DNA from 3 places in the Streptomyces sp. NPDC088147 genome. Region 3 is predicted to be linked to each of the others. Evidence: riboswitches for the same ligand, from Rfam matches in the RefSeq annotation. Region 3 holds a riboswitch; each other region holds the start of a gene.
What was found. Region 3 has a riboswitch for S-adenosylmethionine ahead of ACIOGX_RS09075 (aminotransferase class V-fold PLP-dependent enzyme). Riboswitches for the same ligand answer to the same signal wherever they lie in the genome.

Region 1 (7,507 bases), on a different contig from region 3:
ACGCCGCCGGCCAGCTTCGCGAGGCGCTCCTGGAGCTTCTCGCGGTCGTAGTCCGAGTCGCTGTTCTCGATCTCGGCGCGGATCTGGTTGACCCGCCCGGCGACCTGGTCGCTGTCACCGGCACCGTCGACGATGGTGGTCTCGTCCTTGGTGATGACGACCTTGCGGGCGCGGCCCAGCAGGTCCAGGCCGGCGTTCTCCAGCTTGAGGCCGACCTCCTCGGAGATGACCGTGCCGCCGGTGAGGATGGCGATGTCGTTGAGCATGGCCTTGCGGCGGTCACCGAAGCCCGGGGCCTTGACGGCGACGGACTTGAAGGTGCCACGGATCTTGTTGACGACCAGGGTCGACAGCGCCTCGCCCTCGACGTCCTCCGCGATGATCAGCAGGGGCTTGCCCGACTGCATGACCTTCTCCAGCAGCGGAAGGAGGTCCTTCACGTTGCCGATCTTGGAGTTGACGATCAGGAGGTACGGGTCGTCCAGGGACGCCTCCATACGCTCCATGTCGGTGGCGAAGTACGCCGAGATGTAGCCCTTGTCGAAGCGCATGCCCTCGGTGAGCTCAAGCTCGAGACCGAAGGTCTGCGACTCCTCGACGGTGATGACGCCTTCCTTGCCGACCTTGTCCATGGCCTCGGCGATCAGCTCGCCGATCTGGGTGTCGGCGGCGGAGATGGAGGCGGTCGAAGCGATCTGCTCCTTGGTCTCCACGTCCTTGGCCTGCTCCAGCAGGGCACCGGAGACGGCCTCGACGGCCTTCTCGATGCCGCGCTTGAGGGCCATCGGGTTGGCGCCGGCGGCCACGTTGCGCAGGCCCTCGCGGACCAGCGCCTGGGCGAGCACCGTGGCGGTGGTCGTACCGTCACCGGCGACGTCGTCCGTCTTCTTGGCGACTTCCTTGACCAGCTCGGCGCCGATCTTCTCGTACGGGTCCTCGAGCTCGATCTCCTTGGCGATGGACACACCATCGTTGGTGATCGTGGGGGCGCCCCACTTCTTCTCGAGGACGACGTTCCGGCCCTTGGGGCCAAGGGTGACCTTGACGGCGTCGGCGAGCTGGTTCATCCCGCGCTCGAGACCGCGCCGTGCCTCCTCGTCGAACGCGATGATCTTGGCCATGTGAAGTGGTCCTCCCGGACGGATGGGGTCTCCCCTGCTCGAACGCAGTTGAGAGCTTGGGGAAGGATTGCTCACGGACCGTGCTGGCGCCCGCGACGGACGGCCTGAGAGCCGGGCGGTTCCTTGCCCCACCGGCTCTTCGGGCCTCACCGACCCGGTCCTTAAGTTGTCACTCTCACTTGCAGAGTGCTAACGCCAATGATTAGCACTCGACCCCCGAGAGTGCAAGCTCCCATGACCCCCGCCGCCCGGTGCCCGCGCCGCCCATGACCATGGAGACGGGGGCACCGGGAACGCCCGAAGGGTCCGCATCCCCTGTTCGGGATGCGGACCCTTCGGCGTGAGTACGTGTACGTCAGTGCGTCGGTGGCCGATCGCGCCGGGATCAGACGGCGAGCTTGACCATGTCCGCCTGCGGACCCTTCTGGCCCTGCGAGATCTCGAACTCCACTCGCTGACCTTCTTCAAGGGTGCGGTAACCGTCCATCTGGATCGCGCTGTAGTGGACGAATACATCCGCACCACCGTCTACCGCGATGAAGCCGTAGCCCTTCTCCGCGTTGAACCACTTGACGGTGCCCTGAGCCATGCCTAACTCCCCTATTACTGGCCCTTGCACGGGGCCACACTTCGCGCCGGAACGCGTCGACCGCGGCTGAATGTATCTGCCCAACTGCCCTCTGCAACAGGTCAATCGGACGAGAATTCTGGGCATGGCCGAACACACATAGAGATGAATTCCCAGCGTTCCAGGGCAAGTCGGGCCGGGCAAAGCGCACCTACGGCGCATACGGCACTCCGACATCGGCCTCATGTTGTCGCGTTCTCGCATGCCTTCGACGGCGGCGACAGCGGGGCGTTCCCATACTGTACCCCGCTCAACCATGTAGAACGGCCCCCTCCGCTTCTCTCACGGAGGGGGCCGTTCCAGTCACAGAGCGGAGCAAATCCGGCGCGTCAGCCTCCGGCGACCGCGGGGATGATCGAGACGCCGGCGCCGGCCGGGGTGGCGGTCTCCAGGCCCTGCTCGAAGCGGACGTCGTCGTCGTTCACGTACACGTTCACGAAGCGGCGCAGCTTGCCCTGGTCGTCCAGGACGCGGCCGGCGATGCCCGGGTGGTCGGCCTCCAGGGACTGGATGACCTCGGAGAGGGTCGCCCCCTCGGCGGCGACCTCGGCCTTGCCGCCGGTGTACGTACGGAGAATGGTGGGGATGCGGACGTTGACGCTCATGGTGGTGTTCTGCCTTCCGTCTTCCGAAACGTCGGAAACGTCGTGGTGGTCGTCAGCTGCCGGCCAGGCCGGCGTCGCGGAACGCGTCCAGGCTCGGGCGGATGGTCGCCGTCGGGCCCGTCGTCGGGGCGACGGCGTCGAGCGTCTTGAGGCCGTCGCCGGTGTTCAGGACGACGGTGGTGAGCGCCGGGTCGAGGACACCGGCCTCGATCAGCTTCTTCGTCACGCCGACGGTCACACCCCCGGCCGTCTCCGCGAAGATGCCCTCGGTGCGCGCCAGCAGCTTGATCGCGTCGACGATCTGCTCGTCGGTGACGTCCTCGACGGCGCCGCCGGTACGGCGGGCGATGTCCAGGACGTACGGGCCGTCGGCCGGGTTGCCGATCGCCAGGGACTTGGCGATGGTGTCCGGCTTCTGCGGCCGTACGACGTCGTGTCCGGCCTTGAAGGCGGTGGACACCGGCGAGCAGCCCTCGGCCTGGGCGCCGAAGATCTTGTACGGCTTGTCCTCGACCAGACCGAGCTTGATCAGTTCCTGGAGACCCTTGTCGATCTTCGTGAGCTGCGAGCCCGAGGCGATCGGGACGACGATCTGGTCGGGCAGCCGCCAGCCGAGCTGCTCGCAGATCTCGTACGCCAGCGTCTTGGAGCCCTCGCCGTAGTACGGGCGCAGGTTGACGTTGACGAAGCCCCAGCCCTCGCCGAGCGGGTCGCCGATCAGCTCGGAACAGAAGCGGTTGACGTCGTCGTAGTTGCCCTCGATGCCGACGAGTTCACCGCCGTACACCGCCGCCATGACGACCTTGCCCTGCTCCAGGTCGTGCGGGATGAAGACGCAGGAACGGAAGCCGGCGCGGGCGGCGGCGGCGCCGACGGCACCGGCCAGATTGCCCGTGGAGGAGCAGGAGAGCGTGGTGAATCCGAAGGCGCGGGCGGCCTCGACGGCGATGGCGACGACACGGTCCTTGAAGGAGTGCGTCGGGTTGCCGGAGTCGTCCTTGATGTGGAGGGAGCCGGTGACGCCCAGTTCACGGGCGAGGTTGTCGGCCTTGACGAGCTTGGTGAAGCCGGGGTTGATGTTGGGCTTCGTGGCCACGTCGGCGGGGACGGGCAGCAGCGGCGCGTAGCGCCAGATGTTGTCCGGGCCCTCGGCGATGCGCTTCTTCAGCTCTTCGGGGGTGCCGCTCGGCAGGTCGTACGCGACTTCGAGCGGCCCGAAACAGTCGGCGCAGGCGAAGATCGGTCCGAGGTCGAAGCGCTGTCCGCATTCGCGGCACGAGAGTGCGGCGGCGGGTCCGAGATCAACGGCGCCGGTGTCGGAGCCGGTGTTCTGTTCGGCGGTCTGCACAGCCATGGAGGCGAGGCCCTTTCTCCTCATCTTCCTCGCGACGTACTTCGCCACGAGACGGAATTGGCACCTTCCCCACCGTGACCTCGAATGGTCGGCGGGAGGGTTGCCGGGACTTCAACGGGCCGTTCCCTCAGTCCCTCTGGATGAGCGCTATGGCACCGGACCCGGGGTCCGGTGCGTTTTTCCACGTAACGACCCCCGGCATGCGTGGGTCATTCGTGTTGTTCAAGACTGTAACCGAAGGAACGGACGGTTGAGATAGTGGTCCGCACCGCGAGATGGATCACGTTCATGGCACACGCACAGGGAGTACCGACCGTGCTGGAAGAGGTGGAGCACTGGCTGACCAGGCGTTCCTGGTCCGTGGCCGACCGCCCGCTCGACCGGCTGATGGTGGCGAAGGCCGCGCGCGGGACGACGGTGAGTGTGGTCCTTCCGGCGCTGAACGAGGAGGAGACGGTCGGCGAGATCGTGTCCGTGATCCGGCGCGAACTGATGGAGCGGGTGCGGCTCGTCGATGAACTGGTGGTGGTCGATTCCGGTTCCACCGACCGTACGGCCGCGGTCGCCGAGGCGGCGGGAGCGCGCGTGGAGCACCGGGACGCGATACTGCCGCGGCTGCCGGCCCTGCCCGGCAAGGGCGAGGTGCTGTGGCGGTCGCTGCTGGTGACGAGCGGCGAGGTCGTGTGCTTCGTGGACGCCGATCTGCGGAGGTTTTCGGCCGATTTCGTGTCGGGGATCGTGGGGCCGCTGCTGACCGACCAGGACGTGCAGTTCGTCAAGGCGATGTACGACCGCCCGCTGCTCCAGCCCGCGGCTGGACACCCCGGTCAGGGAGACCGGGAGAGCCAGGGTGGCCAGGGGAGCCAGGAAGGTCGGGGGAGCCAGGGCGGTCAGGGCGGGCGCGTGACCGAGTTGGTGGCCCGGCCGCTGCTCAATCTGCACTGGCCCCGGCTGGCCGGTTTCGTACAGCCGCTCGGTGGTGAGTACGCGGCGCGGCGCTCGCTGCTGGAACGGCTGCCGTTCCCCGTCGGGTACGGCGTGGAGCTGGGGCTGCTCGTGGACGCGCTGCACACGGCGGGTCTCGACGCGCTGGGGCAGGTCGACGTCGGGGTGCGGATCCACCGCCACCAGGACGAACGGGCGCTGGGGCGGATGGCCGCGGCGATCTACCGTACGGCGCAGCTGAGGCTGTCCCGGGCGCACTTGGTACGGCCGGAGCTGACGCAGTTCGAGCGCGGCGAGCACGGTTTCGTGCCGCGTACGCACGCGGTGGACACGGAGGAACGGCCGCCGGTGCGGGAGATCGCGGAGTACACGGCCGGACGCGCGGCGTAACGGAGTGCGATCATGTGAATTATCTAGATTGCCCGGTTATGGGCATGAATCATGTGTGGGCTGGAGCGCTGACCGGGCCGCTGGCCGCCGCCGTGCACGCGCACCTGGCCGAGGCGGGAATGGCCGGGGCGGGAAGCGCCACCGAGCGACTGTGGCTGCTGGGCGGGGTGGTGCTCGCGCTGAGCGGCGCCGGGGTGGTCGCGCTGGCCGCCCTGCGCGGCCGTCGGGACTGACGGCGGTGGCGCCTCCGTGACGGTGGCGGGGCTGACGGCGGTGGCGTCCCCGTGACGCCGGCGGGACTGACGGCGGTGCCGCCTCCGTGACGGTCGACACAGCCGCCGACATGGCCGCGTCCGTACGTTTGAGCGTTTCCGTGACGGGCTAGGTTTCGGCACATGGTTACCGAGCCGCCCTCCCAGGCCCAGGTCCTCGTCGCGTCCAACCGCGGCCCCGTCTCGTACACGCTGCGCGACGACGGCGCGCTGGAGGCCAAGCGGGGCGGCGGCGGGCTGGTGTCCGGCCTGTCGGCCATCGGGCAGGACGCGGACGCGGTGTGGGTGTGCGCGGCGCTCGGGGACGGCGACCGCGAGGCGGTACGGCGCACGGGCGGCCGGCTCGACACCGGCGACACCGGCGGCCAGCGGGTACGGATGCTGGGCATCGCGCCGGAGGTGTACGCGGACGCGTACAACGGCGTCGCCAACAGCGCGCTCTGGTTCGTCCACCACCTGCTCTACCAGACCCCGCTGGAGCCGTCGTTCGGCCCGGAGTTCCGCGCGCGGTGGGCGTCGTACGAGACGTACAACCGCGCCTTCGCGGAGGCGCTGGCCGACGAGGCGGCCGACGGCGCGGCCGTGCTGGTGCAGGACTACCACCTGGCGCTGGTGCCCGGGATGCTGCGCGCCCTGCGCCCCGACCTGAGGATCGGGCACTTCTCGCACACGCCCTGGGCGCCGGTGGACTACTTCCGGCTGCTGCCCGACGACATCGCGCGCCAGCTGCTGCGCGGCATCCTCGGCGCGGACCGCGCGGCCTTCCTGACGCACCGGTGGGCAAACGCCTTCACGGCGTGCTGTACGGAGCTGCTGGGCGGCACGGGCAACACCGCGATCGGTGTGCACGGCCTCGGCGCGGACGGCGACTTCCTGCGCGAGCGCGCGCACCGCCCCGACGTGGACGAGCGGATCGTCACCCTGCGCGGGCAGATCGGCCGTACGAGCGCGGGCGAGGAGCGGAAGACCATCGTCCGGGTGGACCGTACGGAACTGTCGAAGAACATCGTGCGCGGGCTGCTCGCCTACCGGCTGCTGCTGACCGACCGTCCCGAATGGCGCGAACGCGTCGTCCATGTCGCCTTCGCCTACCCGTCCCGGCAGGACCTGGCGGTCTACCGCGAGTACACCGCCGAGGTCCAGCGGGTGGCCGACGGGATCAACGCCGAGTTCGGCACGGAGGGCTGGGTCCCGGTCGTCCTCCATGTCCAGGACGACTTCGCCCGCTCCCTGGGCGCCTACCGGCTGGCGGACGTGGCGCTGGTCAACCCGATCCGCGACGGCATGAACCTGGTCGCGAAGGAGATCCCCCTCGTCTCCGAGCGCGGCTGCGCGCTGGTGCTGTCGCGGGAGGCGGGGGCGTACGAGGAGCTGGGCGAGGACGCGCTCGTGGTGAACCCGTACGACATCAGCGCCACGGCGACGGCCCTCCACGAGGCGCTGACCATGCCGGCCGCCGAGCGCGCGGAACGCGCCAAGCGGCTGGCCGCGGCGGCGACGGCGCTGCCGCCGAAGCAGTGGTTCCTGGACCAGCTGACGGCGCTGCGCGCCTGACGGCGCCCGACGCGCCCGGGGGGGCTCCGGACCGGGCGCGCCGGCCGTCTCTCAGGCCATCGCCTCCGCCAGCGCGGCCAGGAAGTCCGCCAGCGCCGCCGGTCCCGGCAGCAGCAGGTCGGCGCGCTCGGCCAGTTCGGGTACTTCCGTGCCGCTACAGATCAGCAGGCCGTGGCAGCCGTCCGAGCGGAGCTTCTCCACCGCCGCGTAGGCCGGGAGGTCGCCCAGGTCGTCGCCCGCGTACAGGACCGTCCTGGCGCCGACCTCGCGTACGTACTCCAGCAGTGCCACGCCCTTGTCCACGCCGGGCGGGCGCAGCTCCAGGACCATCCGGCCCGGTTCGACGATCAGGCCGTGGCGGGCCGCCAGTTCGGTGAGCGGGTCGCGCAGGGCGTCGAAGGCGGCCTGCGGGTCGGAGGCGCGGCGGGTGTGGACCGCGACCGCCTGGCCCTTCTCCTCGATCCATGTGCCGCGCCAGGCACCGAACCGGTCGAGGACGCCGGGGAGTTCGGCGCGGGCCGCCGCGACGCCCTCGTGCGGGGTGGGGGTGTGGACGGAGCCGGAGACGGCGTCCCAGCGCTCGGCGCCGTAGTGGCCGAGGACCACGAGATGGTCCAGGCCCGGCACTCCGGCGAAGC
Region 2 (7,507 bases), on a different contig from region 3:
ACCGCGATCTGTTCCTCGCTGAGCATCCCGCGCCACATGGACGCCGGATGCACGGCCAGCGATTCCACGCCGCCGAGGCCGGCCGACCGGCGGGGGTACCGCAGCCGGCCGAGGAAGGCGTCGGCCCGCTCGAAACCACCGGCGAACTCGATGCCGAGCACCCCGCCGAAACCGCTCATCTGGTCGGCGGCCAGCGTGTGCTGCGGGTGGGCCGCCAGACCGGGATAGTGCACCGTCGCCACCGCCGGATGCCCGTTCAGCGCCTCCGCGAGCGCCAGGCCGTTGGCGTTGTGGCGCGGCATCCGGAGCGGCAGGGTACGCATGCCGCGCAGTAGCAGCCACGCGTCGACCGGGCCGAGTGTGGCCACGGTGACCAGCTACGTCAGCATGAAGGCGCTCTCCGCCGACACCGCATGACGGTCCATGTCCCGAGCCGGTGGTCCGGACCCGTACCGCTCCAGGATCAGCCGTTCGCACCGGGCTGCCGCGCGCTCGCGCCCCCGTCAGTGGCGAGTTCGGTCACCACCCGCTCCGTCCTCCGTGACGGTCCGCGAGTCGACCACCACGGTCCCGCCGGGGCTCACGCCGCGTCGGGTACCGCCTCGATCCTGCCCCGGAAGGCCGGGTGGTCGCCCAGGCGGCGTACGTAGTCCCGGAGCCGGGGGTACGAGCTGAGGGTGCCGGCCGGGCCGAGATGGACGAGCGCCACCCACAGGTCCACGTCCGCAGCCGTCAGATCTCCGCCCAACACATACGGCCGCGAGGTGAGTTGACGGTCCAGCAGGCTCAGCGCCGCCGATCGTCCCGAGGGCTGGGCAGCCGGGGTGATGTTCCGGTCCAGCAGGTCGCGGAGGGCGTCGATGTCCGGAGCGAGGGCCGGCGGGCCGAGGGGGGAGGGGCGGGCTTCGTCGTGGCCGGAGAACAGGCTCGCGAGGTCGCGGAGGATACCGTCGGTGTCGTTGCTGACGATGCGTCCGCTCCAGCGGTCGCGCAGCGCGGGCGCGGTCAGCGGCCCGTCGTAGTGATGCACCGTGGCCTCGTACGCGCCGCGCAGTGAGGCGAAGGCGTCGGGCGTCTCGGTGGGATGCGTCAGGAGCATGGTGCCGACCGTGTCCTTCAGGCCGAGCAGGTCGAGGGTGATCGAGATGCGCAGTGAGCGGGGACAACACGCCGACAGGTAGAGATCGTAGCGGTGCGGCGCCGGGTAGAAGCCACCGGCAAGACCGACACCGATCCGGCTGGGGAAGCGGTGCGGGCGGGGCGACGCGGTGGCTCCCCTGGGGCGAGGCCTCGACGCGGACGGACTCTGGTGACAGCCACCGGAGGTGGCCGTGCTGGAACTACGCAAAGCTGTCTCGGGCATGACTCTCCCTTGGGGGAACGAGGAAGCCACCGCCGCCTTGTGGGCACCAGCGGCCGGATGCGGAGCGACTGCGCTTTTCGCACGGGTCCGGATCACACGGGTCCGGGATCGCACAGGTCCGGGATCGCACGGATCCGGACCGCACGGACCGTCGGCGGATCAGTAAGCGCTGGAGACACGCAACAGATCGATGTGCAGGCGCCTCGTCAAGCCGTTCCTGGGCATTGCCACCCGTTCCCACCTCCGGGGCTCGCGAGACGCGAGACCGCGCTTGCCCCGCCGCGCCGGCGGGACCCGGTCGTCACCCGGAGCACCCCGTCGCGGTGGAAGGGTTGCCTGTCGGCGGGCCGGGGCCGATGACCACATGAGCGGGCGAACCCGCGCCGTGGCGCTGACAATCGTGACCGTCCACATCAGTCTCGGTGCGCTCCGTGACGCCGTCAAGAAAGCCGGGCGCACGGTCTCACCTGATGGTCACTCGCGTCGACGCGCAGCGGGCCGGCGGGAAGGAGAAGAAATCCCGGCGGCCGGAAGAAAGGGAATAGCCGCGCTGTTGTCGTTGTTCAGTTCCGTGCGGCGAGCTCTGAGGGAGCCGCCGGCGTGAGGCCGGCAAGGCCCCGGGGCCCTGGGGCCGCCGGGCCGGAAGGGCGGAGGTGAGGTACATGCGTCCCGTGTCCTGCCGCCGTGCCGTGAAACCCGCCCCGCCCCGCCGCCTGCATCTGTACTCCCGGACACACATCGACCTGCTGCGCGTGGCCGGCGCGCTCTGTTGCTCGTGACCTGTTGTCCTCCAGCCGCACCCTGAGTACGGGTGTCGGCTCCCTCGTACGGCTGATCAGGAAGGCGTCACTCCCTTGTCCTCGTCACCCTCCCCGCTGCACCTCGCCGTCGCCCTCGACGGTGCCGGCTGGCACCCGGCCGCCTGGCGCGAGCCCGTCGCCCGCCCCGGTGAACTGCTCACCGCCGCCTACTGGACCGACCTCGTGACCGAGGCCGAGCGCGGTCTGCTCGACTTCGTGACCATCGAGGACGCGCTCGGCCTCCAGTCCTCCTCCTTCACCGAACCCGACGGCCGCACCGACCAGGTCCGCGGCCGTCTGGACGCCGTCCTCATCGCCGCGCGGGTCGCCCCGCTGACGCACCACATCGGTGTGGTGCCGACGGTCGTGGCCACCCACACCGAGCCGTTCCACATCTCCAAGGCGATCGCCACCCTCGACTATGTGAGCACCGGCCGCGCGGGCCTGCGTGTACAGATCACGGCACGCCAGAACGAGGCCGCGCACTTCGGACGCCGTACGTTCCCGCCGTTCCGCCGGGAGGACTACGACACGCCCGTGGTACGCGAAGTCGTGGACGATGCCTTCGACGAGGCCGCGGACTACGTCGAGGTCGTGCGCCGGCTCTGGGACAGCTGGGAGGACGACGCGGAGATCCGGGACGTCGCCACCGGCCGCTTCATCGACCGCGACAAGCTGCACTACATCGACTTCGAGGGCAGGCACTTCAGCGTCAAGGGCCCCTCCATCACGCCCCGCCCGCCCCAGGGCCAGCCACTCGTCAGTGCCCTGGCCCACGCGACCAGTACCTACCGGCTGGTGGCACGGGCCGCCGACATCGGTTACGTCACCCCGTCCGACGCCGGCCGGGCCCGAGCCGTCGTCGAGGAGATCCGCGCCGAGCAGACCGCGGCCGGCCGCGCCCACGAGACCCTGCACATCTTCGGCGACCTGGTGGTCTTCCTCGACGACGATCCCGCCGAGGCCGCGGCCCGCCGGGAGCGCCTGGACACCCTCGCGGGATCCCCGTACACCAGCGACGCCCGGATCTTCACCGGCACCCCCGCCCAGCTCGCCGATCTGCTACAGGAACTGGAGTCGGCGGGGCTGTCCGGCTTCCGGCTGCGTCCCGCCGTCGCCGGTCACGACCTTCCGGCGATCACCCAGGGCCTGGTCCCCGAACTCCAGCGCCGGGGCGCCTTCCGCCGCGCGTACGAGGCCGACACCCTGCGCGGGCTGCTCGGGCTCTCCCGCCCGGCCAACCGCTACGCCGCCGCCACGACCGCCTGAGCCCGAAGGAGCCTCGTCCCATGAGCAAGCCGCTCAAGCAGATCCATCTCGCGGCCCATTTCCCCGGCGTCAACAACACCACCGTGTGGAGCGACCCCGAGGCCGGCAGCCACATCGAGTTCAGTTCCTTCGCGCACCTCGCGAAAACCGCCGAACGCGCCAAGTTCGACTTCCTGTTCCTCGCCGAGGGACTGCGGCTGCGCGAACAGGGCGGAAAGATATACGACTTGGACGTCGTCGGCCGCCCCGACACCTTCACCGTCCTCGCCGCGCTGGCCGCCGTCACCGAACACCTCGGCCTCACCGGCACCATCAACTCCACCTTCAACGAGCCCTACGAGGTGGCCCGCCAGTTCGCCAGCCTCGACCACCTCTCGGGCGGACGGGCCGCCTGGAACGTGGTCACCTCCTGGGACGCCTTCACCGGCGAGAACTTCCGGCGCGGCGGCTTCCTCCCGCAGGAGGAGCGCTACTCGCGTGCCAAGGAGTTCCTCTCCACCGCGAACGAACTCTTCGACTCCTGGCACGGGAACGAGATCGTCGCCGACCAGGAGACCGGTACCTTCCTGCGGGACGCGCAGGCCGGAGCCTTCGTCCACCAGGGCCGGCACTTCGACATCCGGGGGCAGTTCAACGTCCCGCGCAGCCCGCAGGGCCGTCCGGTGATCTTCCAGGCTGGGGACTCCGACGAGGGACGCGAGTTCGCCGCGTCGAGCGCCGACGCCATCTTCAGCCGGTATGCCACTCTCAAGGAGGGCCAGGCGTTCTACGCCGACGTCAAGGGCCGCCTGGCCCGGTACGGCCGCACCCACGACCAGCTGCTGATCCTGCCCGCCGCGAGCTTCGTGCTCGGAGACACCGACGCCGAGGCGGAGGAACTGGCCCGGGTGGTGCGCCGCCAGCAGGTGAGCGGGGCCACGGCCATCAAGCACCTGGAATTCGTCTGGAACCGCGACCTGTCCGCGTACGACCCGGACGGCCCGCTGCCCGACATCGACCCCGACCTCGGCGAGCACACCATCGCCCGCGGGCGCGCCCAGGTACGGATGTACCGCGACCCGCTGGCCACGGCCCGCGAGTGGCGCGAACTCGCCGCCGCGAACACGTGGTCGATCCGTGACCTGGTCATCGAGATCGGCAACCGGCAGAGCTTCGTCGGTTCCCCCGCCACCGTCGCCGAGTCCGTCAACGACCTGGTCCAGGCCGACGCCAGCGACGGATTCATCCTCGTCCCGCACATCACCCCCGGCGGTCTCGACTCCTTCGCCGACCAGGTCGTCCCCCTGCTCCAGGAACGCGGTGTGTACCGCACGGAGTACGAGGGCACCACGCTGCGCGAGCACCTCGGCCTGGCCCACCCGGACGAGGTGCGCGACGAGCGAGCGGCGTCATGAAATTCCTCGCCATCACCCTGATCGTGCACGCCCCGCACCCGGTGACGGGCGTACGGAAGACCACCCAGGAGCGGTTCCGCGAGGTGCTCGACAACGCGCTCCTCGCCGAGGAGCTCGGCTTCGACGGATTCGGCGTGGGGGAGCGGCACGAACGGCCCTTCATCTCCTCGTCGCCGCCCGTCGTCCTCAGCCACATCGCCGCCCTCACCTCCCGGATCCGGCTGTTCACCGCGGTCACCACGCTCAGCCTGCTGGACCCGGTGCGGGCGTACGAGGACTACGCGACCCTGGACCATCTCTCCGGCGGACGCCTCGAGCTGATCATCGGCAAGGGCAACGGGGCCGCCCAGCGGGACCTGTTCCAGGTCACCCCCGAGGACCAGTGGGACCGCAACGCCGAGAGCTACGAGGTGTTCCGCACCATCTGGCGCCAGGACAAGGTGACCGCCGCGACCCGCTTCCGCCCGGAACTCACGGACGCCGAGGTGTGGCCCCGGCCGCTCCAGCAGCCGATCCGGGTCTGGCACGGCAGCGCCACCAGCGAGGAGTCGGTCGATCTGGCCGCCCGCTACGGCGACCCGCTCTTCTCCGCCAACGTCACCAACCCCATAGAGCCCTACGCCGAGTTGATCCGCTACTACCGCGAGCGCTGGGAGCACTACGGGCACGATCCGGCCGACCTCGCGGTCGGCGCGGGGACGGCCGGCTTCTACGCGGCCCGTACCTCCCAGGAGGCGATCGCCGCCTACCGGCCCGTGTTCGAGGGAAACCTGGCGTTCCAGAAGCGGCTGGGCCTGGAACCGGTCTTCCCGACCCTGGAGGACTTCGTGGAGCGCAGCTCGGCGCTGATCGGCAGCCCCCAGCAGATCATCGAGAAGGTACGGCGCTACCACGAACGGTTCGGGCACACCGTGCTGCATCTGCACGCGGACGCGGGAGGACTGACAGACCGTCAGCACCGCGACTCCCTCGAACTCTTCCAGTCGGACATCGCTCCGGTACTGCGCCGCGAGATCCCCGATCCGCCGTTCTCCTGGGGACCGGTCCTCGCGGAGCCCGTCCCGGTGTCCGCGCCCGCCGACCACTGAGGAGCCTCGCACATGTCCGACATACCTCTCGGCGTCCTCGACCTGGTCCCGGTCTCGTCCGGTTCCACCGCCACCGAGGCGCTGCGCAACTCCATCGACCTGGCCCGGCGGGCCGAGAGCCTCGGCTACGCCCGCTACTGGTACGCCGAGCACCACCTCAACCCGGGCGTGGCCGGTACCTCGCCCGCGGTCGTCCTCGCCCTGACCGCCTCCGCGACCTCGACCATCCGGCTCGGCTCCGGCGCCGTGCAACTCGGCCACCGCACCGCCCTGTCCACGGTCGAGGAGTTCGGCCTGATCGACGCGCTGCACCCCGGGCGGCTCGACCTGGGCCTCGGCCGCTCCGGCGGCCGGCCGCCCGGCGGGCCCGTCACCCCGTCGCCGACCGCGACCCCCGTGGTCGACGGCCGTACCCCGGGCGGCCTGCGCATCCCCGCCCGCTTCTCCTTCGAGGGCCTGCTCGGCTCACCGCGTATCGCGCTCCAGCGGAAGCTGCTCCTGCTGCCGAACGCCGAATCGCAGGCATACGGCGAGCAGGTCGACGACATTCTGGCGCTGCTGGCGGGCACGTACCGCTCCGTGGACGGCGTCGAGGCGCATGTCGTACCGGGAGAGGGCGCCGACATCGAGATCTGGATCCTGGGCAGCAGCGGCGGCGAGAGCGCCGAGGCCGCGGGCCGCAACGGTCTGCGGTTCGCGGCGAACTACCACGTCAGTCCGGCCACGGTGCTGGAGGCGGTGGAGGGCTACCGCGCCGCGTTCAAGCCTTCCGACGTCCTCGACAAGCCGTACGTCAGTGTGTCCGCGGACGTCGTGGTCGCCCAGGACGACGAGACCGCCCGCGAACTCGCCACCGGCTACGGCCTCTGGGTCCGCAGCATCCGTACGGCCGAGGGCGCGATCCCGTTCCCCACGCCCGACGAGGCACGCGCCCACGCGTGGTCCGACGCGGACCGGGCGCTGGTCCAGGACCGTCTGGACACCCAGTTCGTCGGCTCCCCTGGCCGGGTCGCCGACCAGCTGGCCCAGCTCCAGGAGGCCACCGGCGCCGACGAGTTGCTGATCACCACGATCACCCACGGCCACGCGGACCGGGTGCGGTCCTACGAGCTGCTGGCCGAGGAGTGGCGCACGAGGTAAGCGGGCGCCGGACGAACCGCGGCGGGCACCGCGTCACCGCGCGGTGCCCGCGCACCGCTCACGGCCTCACCGGTGGACCATCATGAGGGACGCCCGGTCACCCGCCGCGCACACGTCGCTGCGCTGGGGTGCGGATTCGCGAGAGCGTACGGTCTCTCGCGAATCTGCACACCGGTCACGCGGGCGGCACATCATCTCCCGGTGGGCTTCGCAGTCCGGTCCGGCGGTCCGTGTGTTGGCATGGAATGTCTTGTTCCGTCGCCGAGGGGGGCCCAGTTCGCGGGACATCACGCCCGCGAAGACGTGGGGATGCTGCCACCACTTCATGAACAAGCCTGCACACCAGGCCGTTTCGGCGCCGCGATACGTCGCGATCGGGAACGATGCGATTGGCAAGGCGGCGCGGCCCCGTGCTTTCATCCTTCGCACCGCGGCAACCGCACAGACGGAAGG
Region 3 (7,507 bases):
CGGCCTCACCAGGTCGCCACCACCGAGGGCCCCGGCCCGGTCTCCCGCGAGGGAACCGGCCGGGGCCCTCGGCGTACGTCCTGTTCCGGAGTACGGGCATCCGCCCTGCGCGCCGGTACGCGCCGATAGGCTGACCACAGGCCGCACACAAGGCCCACGCAGTGGAACCGGACACCCAGGAGCGAGCATGAGCGCTGTGACCCCCGTCGGAGGCGACACCACGGCGGCCCGCACCTGGCCCCGCGTACTGGACGCGCTGCTGAGCGGCGCCGACCAGAGCGCGGACGCCACCGCCTGGGCGATGGACCGGATCATGCGCGGCGAGGCCACCGACGCCCAGATCGCCGGCTTCGTCGTCGCGCTGCGGGCCAAGGGGGAGACGGTCGCGGAGATCAGCGGGCTCGTCCGCGCGATGTACGCGCACGCCAACCTGATCGAGGTGCCCGGCAGGACCGTCGACATCGTCGGCACCGGCGGCGACGGCGCCAAGACCGTCAATATCTCGACCATGTCGTCGATCGTGGTCGCCGGCACCGGCGCGAAGGTCGTCAAGCACGGCAACCGCGCCGCGTCCTCGGCGAGCGGAGCCTCCGACGTACTGGAGAAGCTCGGCGTCAACCTGGAACTGACCCCCCAGCGGGTCGCCGAGGTCGCCGAGGAAGCGGGCATCACCTTCTGCTTCGCCGTGAAGTTCCACCCCGCGCTGCGCCATGTGGCCGCCGCGCGAGGCGAGTTGGGCATCCGTACCACCTTCAACTTCCTGGGCCCGCTCACCAACCCGGCGAAGGTACGCGCGCAGGCGACGGGCGTCGCCGACGCCCGGATGGCACCGATCGTCGCGGGCGTACTGGCCGAGCGCGGCTCCTCCGCGCTGGTCTTCCGCGGCGACGACGGCCTCGACGAGCTGACGACCACCGCGACGTCGCGGGTATGGGTCGTCCGCGACGGCAAGGTGTCCGAGGAGACGTTCGACCCGCGGGACGTGGGCCTGGACGTGGTGCCCGTGGAGGCGCTGCGCGGCGCGGACGCGTCGTACAACGCGGATGTCGCGCGGCGGCTGCTGGCGGGGGAGACGGGGCCGGTGCGGGACGCGGTGCTGCTGAACTCGGCGGCGGCGCTGGTGGCGCTGGATCCGACGGGGGAGTCGCTGGAGGCGCAGCTGTCGGCGGGGATGGAGAGGGCGGCGGAGTCGATCGACTCGGGCGAGGCGGGGCGGGCTCTCGCCCGCTGGATCGCGTCGTCGCATTCGTAGCGCCGCGCCTCCCTGGCGGGGGGCGTGGTCCGGGGCGCGTAAGGGTGCGTTTCGGCGGCTGCCGGTTTCCGGGTGCGGGTTGCTGGGTGTGGGTACGGGTGCGTTTCGGCTGGGGCCGGTGGTCGGGGTGCGGGTTGTCGCCGTTCCCGGGCCCCGGCCCACGACAGCGAGACCGCGACCCGGCGACCGCACCCACCCCCACCCCCCCGCCACCCCTATGGCATAATCTCCGGCAAGGTCATGAGCGACAGCGATTAAGGCCCCGGCTCGCTGTCCGGCAACCCTCCGTCCGTGGCGGGGTGCCCCGGGTGAAGACCAGGCCGTAGGCAGCGAGGTCTGCGGCAAGCGCGGACCCCTGCCACCTTTGGGGTCCTGGTCCTCAAGGGAGCAGTCTCGTGAGCAAGCGAATGCGTTAGGGCGATCGCGCCCCCTCTTCAACACCTCCGCACGGTGACCCGTGCGTCGAGGCACACCCCCGCCAGCATCGCGGCGCAGCCGCGCACCGCGGGGACTTGAAGCCGTTCCGACTTGTCCCGCCGGGAGATATCGCCATGTCCGCACGCCCGAACGCCGTCACCACGACCCTCTCCGACGACCCCGCCTGCGCCGCCCCGCTGCCGGTGCTCGGGCGTGAGGTGAGCGTCCCGCTCGTCACCGGTGGCGAGGTCACCTACGCCGCGCTCGACTACGCCGCCAGTGCTCCCGCCCTTCAGCGGGTGTGGGACGACGTCGCCGCGTACGCTCCGTACTACGGCAGTGTCCACCGGGGCGCCGGTTATCTCTCGCAGCTCTCCACGGATCTGTTCGAGAACAGCCGCCGCACGGTCGCGGAGTTCCTCGGCTGCCGCCCCGATGACCAGGTCGTCTTCACCCGCTCGACCACCGACTCGCTCAATCTGCTGGCGGCCGTGCTCCCCGCGGAGTGCGAGGTGTTCGTGTTCGAGACCGAGCATCACGCGTCCCTGCTGCCGTGGCGGGACGCGCAGGTGACGTATCTGAACGCTCCCAGGACGCCGGGCGAGGCCGTCGCCACGCTGGAGCGGGCACTCGCCGGGCGGGGGACCGCGGGGCCGGCGCTGGTCTGTGTGACCGGTGCGTCCAATGTGACCGGCGAGCTGTGGCCCGTACGGGAGTTGGCCGCCGCCGCGCACGCGGGGGGTGCCCGTATCGTGCTGGACGCCGCTCAGCTCGCGCCGCACCACCCCGTGGACATCGCCGAGCTGGAGGTCGACTGGGTGGCCTTCTCCGGGCACAAGCTGTACGCGCCGTTCGGTTCCGGGGTGCTCGCGGGGCGGGCCGACTGGCTCCAGGACGCGGAGCCGTATCTCGCCGGGGGCGGCGCCAGCCGTAAGGTGGCGCGCCGGGCCGATGGCGGGGTGGAGGTCGACTGGCACACCACGGCGGCCCGTCATGAGGCCGGTTCGCCCAATGTCATCGGGGTGTACGCCATCGCCTCGGCCTGCAAGGCGCTGACCGACGCCGGGTTCGACGCGCTGGTGGCGCGCGAGCAGCGGCTCGTGGCCCGGGTGCGGGAGGGGCTGGCCGGGGTGCCCGAGGTGAAGGTGCTCTCGCTGTTCGGTGACGACGCGCCGCGGGTCGGGGTGCTCTCGTTCGTGGTCGAGGGGTGGAACAGCTCGCACTTCGCCGCCGCGCTCTCCGCGGAGTACGGCATCGGCGTACGGGACGGGCTCTTCTGCGCCCACCCGCTGGTACGGACGCTGCTGGGCAGCGACCCGCAGGACCCGGGGGAGTGCGGCGCCCCGGAGGCCGAGCCGGGCGAGCGGTCGCTCAACGCGATCCGGGTCAGCTTCGGGGCCGGGACGCCGGACGAGCATGTGGACCGGTTCGTGCGGGCCGTGCGGGAGCTGGTGACCGACGGCGCGCGGTGGAACTACCGCACGGAGGACGGCCGCTGCGTCCCCGACCGCGGCTGATTCAGGCCGCGACGGGCGCGAGGCGGGTGCCCAGCAGGACCATCCGCAGGGCGCGTTCCGTCGCGTCGGCGAGGAACTCGCCGCCGCGGTCGAGGGCTTCGGGCAGTGCCACCGGCGCGGGCAGGATCGAGCTGTACGCGTCGACCCCCACGGCCCGCACCTCGTGCGCGCCCTGCCCGATGGTGCCGGCCAGAACCAGGACCGGCACTCCGGACGCGTGGGCGCGGCGGGCCACTTCGGCCGGGATCTTGCCGCGTACGGTCTGGTGGTCGAGTGCGCCCTCGGCGGTGATCACCAGATCGGCGCGGGCCAGCCGGGCGTCGAGGTCGAGCCGGTCGAGCAGGACGTCGAAGCGGGGCAGGAGCCGGGCGCCGAGGGCGGCCAGACCGGCTCCCAGACCGCCGGACGCGCCCGTGCCGGGGGCGGTGCGCAGGTCGGTCCCGGGGGACAGGTCCCGGGTGAGGACGGCCGCCCAGTGTTCGAGTGCCAGGGACAGTTCCTCCACCCGGGCCGGGCCGGCGCCCTTCTGCGGGCCGAACACCCGGGCCACCCCGCGCGGACCGCACAGGACGTTGAACGGGTTGCAGGCGACCAGCAGTTCGGTGCCGGACAGCCGCGGGTCGAGTCCGCTCGTATCGATACGGTCGAGTGCGCGCAGCGCCGCGCCGCCCGGGGGCAGCTCCCGGCCGCGGTGGTCCAGGAGCCGGGCGCCCAGTGCGCGCAGCGCCCCGGCGCCGCCGTCGGACGTACCGGAGTCACCGCAGCCGACGAGGACGCGCCGGACGCCCAGGTCCAGCGCGGCGCCGATGAGCTGGCCGACGCCGTGGGTCGTGGTGGTGCCGGGGTCGCGCCGGTCGGCCGGGACGAGCGAGAGACCCGCGACGGCGGCCATCTCGACGACGGCGGTCGCCGTACCGGGCGCGGTGTTCCCGAGGAGCGCGAAGTGGCTGCCGACGGGGTCTCCGACCGGGCCGGTCGCGGTGTACGGGACCAGTCGGCCGCCGGTCGCGGCGGCCAGCGCCTCGGCGGTGCCCTCGCCCCCGTCCACCAGCGGGATCAGATCGACCTCCGCGTCGGGGACCACCCTGAGCAGGCCCTCGGCGATGGACTCGGCGACCTGGCGGGCGGAGAGGGATTCCTTGAAGCCGCTGGGCGCGATGGCGATGCGGTAGCTCATGGCTGGGTCTCCAGACGAACGGGCACGCCGAGCAGTGGCCAGACGGCGAGGGCGAAGAGCAGGACGAGGGCTGCTGTGAGCGGTGCGAGCACGGCGGAGAGCCGGAGCAGATCACGCGGGGTGTAGGTGGGGGTGCCGGGCAGGTCGGCGAAGAGCGCGACGGGTTTCGCGGAGGCGGGCAGGGTGTGGCAGAACCCGGCCGCGGCCGTGGAGGCGAGTGCGGCGGCCATCGGGTTGACGCCGGCGCCGATGGCCGCGACGACCACCAGCGGGACCAGGACGGAGGATCTGGCCGAGCGGGACTGAAGGGCCAGATGGGCGGCCGTACTGATCAGCACCACCCCGGTGAGGAACGCCCACGGGGGGACGGCGGAGCCGCCGGGCACCCAGCTGACCAGCCAGGCGGCGGCTCCCGACTCGGCGAGGGCGACCCCCATCGCCATGGTCGCCGCCATGAAGAGCAGCAGCGGCCAGGGCACCGTCCGCAGACCGTCCTTGAGGCCGACGGTCCCGAGCGCGGGGGACGCGGCGACGACCGCGCCGATCAGCGCGACCACCGCGGGGGACACCCCGTGCAGTGGCTCGCTGCACCACAGCACGACCACGGTCCCGAGCAGCAGCGCGCACCGCGCCTCCGACGAGGTCAGCGGGCCGTCGACCGGGGTGCCCGAATGTTCCTGGATCTCCGCGGCGGTGATGTGGACGGGTCCGCGCCGGTCGGCGCGTGTGGTGGTCGTCAGGAGTACCGCCTCGGCGGCGAGATGCGAGGAGACGACGGCGAGCGGCAGCCCCAGCAGCAGCCATTCGACAAAGCCGAGCCGCTGTCCGGTCTGCTCCCACAGCACGCTGACGGTGATCAGATGCGCGCCCGCGCCGATCAGCGTGGCGACGGCGGAGAGCAGGATGACGGTCGGGAAGAGCAGCGCGAGCATGACGACGAGGCGCTTGCGGTCGGCGAGCGCCTTGGCGAGCGCCAGGAAGACCGGCAGGGCGAGGGCCGCCCGCCCGGAGGTGGCCGGTACGGCGAAGGCGGTGACGACCAGCGCGGCCGTGGTCAGATGCGTCAACTGCCGTACGGTACGGGCTCCGCCGACCAGGAAGGCCGCGGCCCGTCCCGCGAGCCCGGTCCCCGTGACCGCGGCCGCCAGGACGAACGCGCAGATCAGCAGCCACACCGTCTCGTCGCCGAGTGTGGCGAACAGCGTCTCGCTGCTGATCACACCGGTCGCGGTCAGCGCGAGCCCGGCTCCCAGGGCGATATACGTGTCGTCCACCGGGGTGGCGATCCAGGCGCAGGTGGCGAGGGCGAAGACGCCCAGGGTGAGCCGCGCGTCACCGCTCAGGCCCGGCAGGGAGCCGGGCACGGCGAGCAGCGCGCAGAGACTGAGTACGGCGCAGAGCCAGCCGGCCTGCCGGAACGAGAGGGTCACGACGATCAGTCTCCGGCCGCGCGGTGAGCCCCCAATGAGCGCTTTGTGAAAGGGGGTTCATCTGGCGGGCCCACTCGTCCGGGGCCGGCCGGCCGCCGTCACGGCATCCGGTAGCCCATACCCCGCACGGTCTCCAGCCGCTGGGCGCCCAGCTTCTTGCGCAGCGCCCGTACGTACACGTCGACGATATTGGAGCCGGGGTCGAAGTCGTATCCCCAGACATGGGAGAGGATCTGCTCACGGGAGAGCACCTGGCCCGGATGGCGTAGGAACAGTTCGAGCAGTACGAACTCACGGGCCGTCAGATCGACGGTCAGCTCGCCCGAACGCGCCCTGCGGGTACGCAGGTCCAGGCTGAGGTCGCCGCTGCGCAACATCGTCACCTCGGGCGCGCGGGCCGCGGTGCGCAGCCGCAGCCGTATCCGCGCCAGCAGCTCCTCGAAGCGGAACGGCTTGGTCATCCAGTCGTCGGCGCCGCCCTCCAGTCCGGCCACGGTGTCCCGTACGGAATCCCGCGCGGTCAGCACGATGACCGGCAGCGTCACCCGCGCCTCGCGCAGTTCGCGCAGCACGGTGAAGCCGTCGCGTCCCGGCAGGCCGATGTCGAGCAGGACCAGATCGAAGCCGCCGGTGACGGCGTACTCCAGGGCCGCGTCGCCGTCGGCGGCCACGGTCGTGGTGAAGCCGTTGGCGCGCAGCCCCTTCTCGACGAAGGAGGCGATGCGCTCCTCGTCCTCGGCGATCAGTATGCGGTTCATGAACTCGTCTCCAGGATGAGTACGAAGGTGGCGCCGCCGCCGTCGGTGGGCCGCAGCTCGACCCGGCCCCGGTGGCCTTCGGCGATCGCCCTGACGATCGCCAGGCCGAGCCCGGCGCCGCTGGTGCGGGCGCCGCGGCGGGCCGTGCCGCGGCGGAACCTCTCGAAGATCACCTCCGCGTCCTGCGGCTGGACGCCGGGGCCGTGGTCGGTGACATGGAGCTCGGTCCGGTCGCCGTGCGCCCGCGAGCCGATCCGTATGCGCTGCCCCGGCACGGTGTGCTGCACGGCGTTCTGCGCGAGCTGCACCATCGCCTGGGTGATCCGCTGCGGATCGAGCCGCGCCTCGCGGTCCGCGACGCCGTCCAGCACCCAGTCCCGGTCGCCCAGCGTCCGCGCCTTGACGAAGACATCGGCGGTCAGCTCGGCGAGCTGGACCGGCTCCGGGCTGATGAAGTCGGGCCGTTCGGCCTTGGCGAGCAGCAGCAGGTCCTCGACGATGCGGCTCATCCGGTCCAGCTCGTCGGTGACCAGACGTACGGTCTCCTCCCGGTCGGCCGGGTCGTCGCCCATCACCTCCAGATGGCCGCGCACGATGGTGATGGGCGTACGCAGCTCGTGCCCGGCGTCGTCGACGAACTCGCGCTGCGCGGCGAACGCCCGCTCCAGCCGGTCGAGCATCCCGTTGAACGTCTCGGCGAGCGCGGCGATGTCGTCCCGGCCCTTGACGGGGATGCGGCGGGTGAGGTCCTGCTCGGTGAGTTGCGCCGCGGTCATCCGTACGACCCGTACGGGCGCGAGTATGCGGCCCGCGACGGCCCAGCCGATGCCGGTCGTCATCAGCAGCGCCACCCCCGAGATGGCCAGCAGCGTACGGAACGTCTCGTCCGCGATGGCCCGTTCCTGGTCCGCGTGGAAGGCGACGACGAAGGCGCCGGGCGCCGCGTCGCCGGCGGG

Region 1: linked by a shared signal. The riboswitch ahead of thrC (threonine synthase) and the one ahead of ACIOGX_RS09075 (aminotransferase class V-fold PLP-dependent enzyme) in region 3 are both predicted to bind S-adenosylmethionine.
Region 2: linked by a shared signal. The riboswitch ahead of ACIOGX_RS26725 (glutathione S-transferase family protein) and the one ahead of ACIOGX_RS09075 (aminotransferase class V-fold PLP-dependent enzyme) in region 3 are both predicted to bind S-adenosylmethionine.

Annotation. Positions count from the first base shown of each region.
Region 1 covers NZ_JBIUSY010000005.1:510,124-517,630, forward strand. The annotation lists gene groL (chaperonin GroEL) at 1-1,121, opposite strand, end outside; gene ACIOGX_RS20250 (cold-shock protein) at 1,507-1,710, opposite strand; gene ACIOGX_RS20255 (ubiquitin-like small modifier protein 1) at 2,079-2,354, opposite strand; gene thrC (threonine synthase) at 2,407-3,708, opposite strand; SAM riboswitch class I at 3,726-3,855, opposite strand; gene ACIOGX_RS20265 (glucosyl-3-phosphoglycerate synthase) at 4,024-5,043, shown strand; gene ACIOGX_RS20270 (hypothetical protein) at 5,082-5,276, shown strand; gene ACIOGX_RS20275 (trehalose-6-phosphate synthase) at 5,439-6,869, shown strand; gene otsB (trehalose-phosphatase) at 6,921-7,507, opposite strand, start outside.
Region 2 covers NZ_JBIUSY010000008.1:87,084-94,590, reverse strand. The annotation lists gene ACIOGX_RS26730 (PLP-dependent transferase) at 1-368, opposite strand, end outside; gene ACIOGX_RS26725 (glutathione S-transferase family protein) at 581-1,363, opposite strand; SAM riboswitch class IV at 1,626-1,769, opposite strand; gene ACIOGX_RS26720 (putative leader peptide) at 2,026-2,142, shown strand; gene ACIOGX_RS26715 (LLM class flavin-dependent oxidoreductase) at 2,218-3,432, shown strand; gene ACIOGX_RS26710 (NtaA/DmoA family FMN-dependent monooxygenase) at 3,453-4,826, shown strand; gene ACIOGX_RS26705 (LLM class flavin-dependent oxidoreductase) at 4,823-5,914, shown strand; gene ACIOGX_RS26700 (LLM class flavin-dependent oxidoreductase) at 5,927-7,054, shown strand.
Region 3 covers NZ_JBIUSY010000002.1:870,130-877,636, forward strand. The annotation lists gene trpD (anthranilate phosphoribosyltransferase) at 188-1,252, shown strand; SAM riboswitch class IV at 1,489-1,606, shown strand; gene ACIOGX_RS09075 (aminotransferase class V-fold PLP-dependent enzyme) at 1,804-3,186, shown strand; gene ACIOGX_RS09080 (glycerate kinase) at 3,188-4,363, opposite strand; gene ACIOGX_RS09085 (SLC13 family permease) at 4,360-5,793, opposite strand; gene ACIOGX_RS09090 (response regulator transcription factor) at 5,892-6,551, opposite strand; gene ACIOGX_RS09095 (ATP-binding protein) at 6,548-7,507, opposite strand, start outside.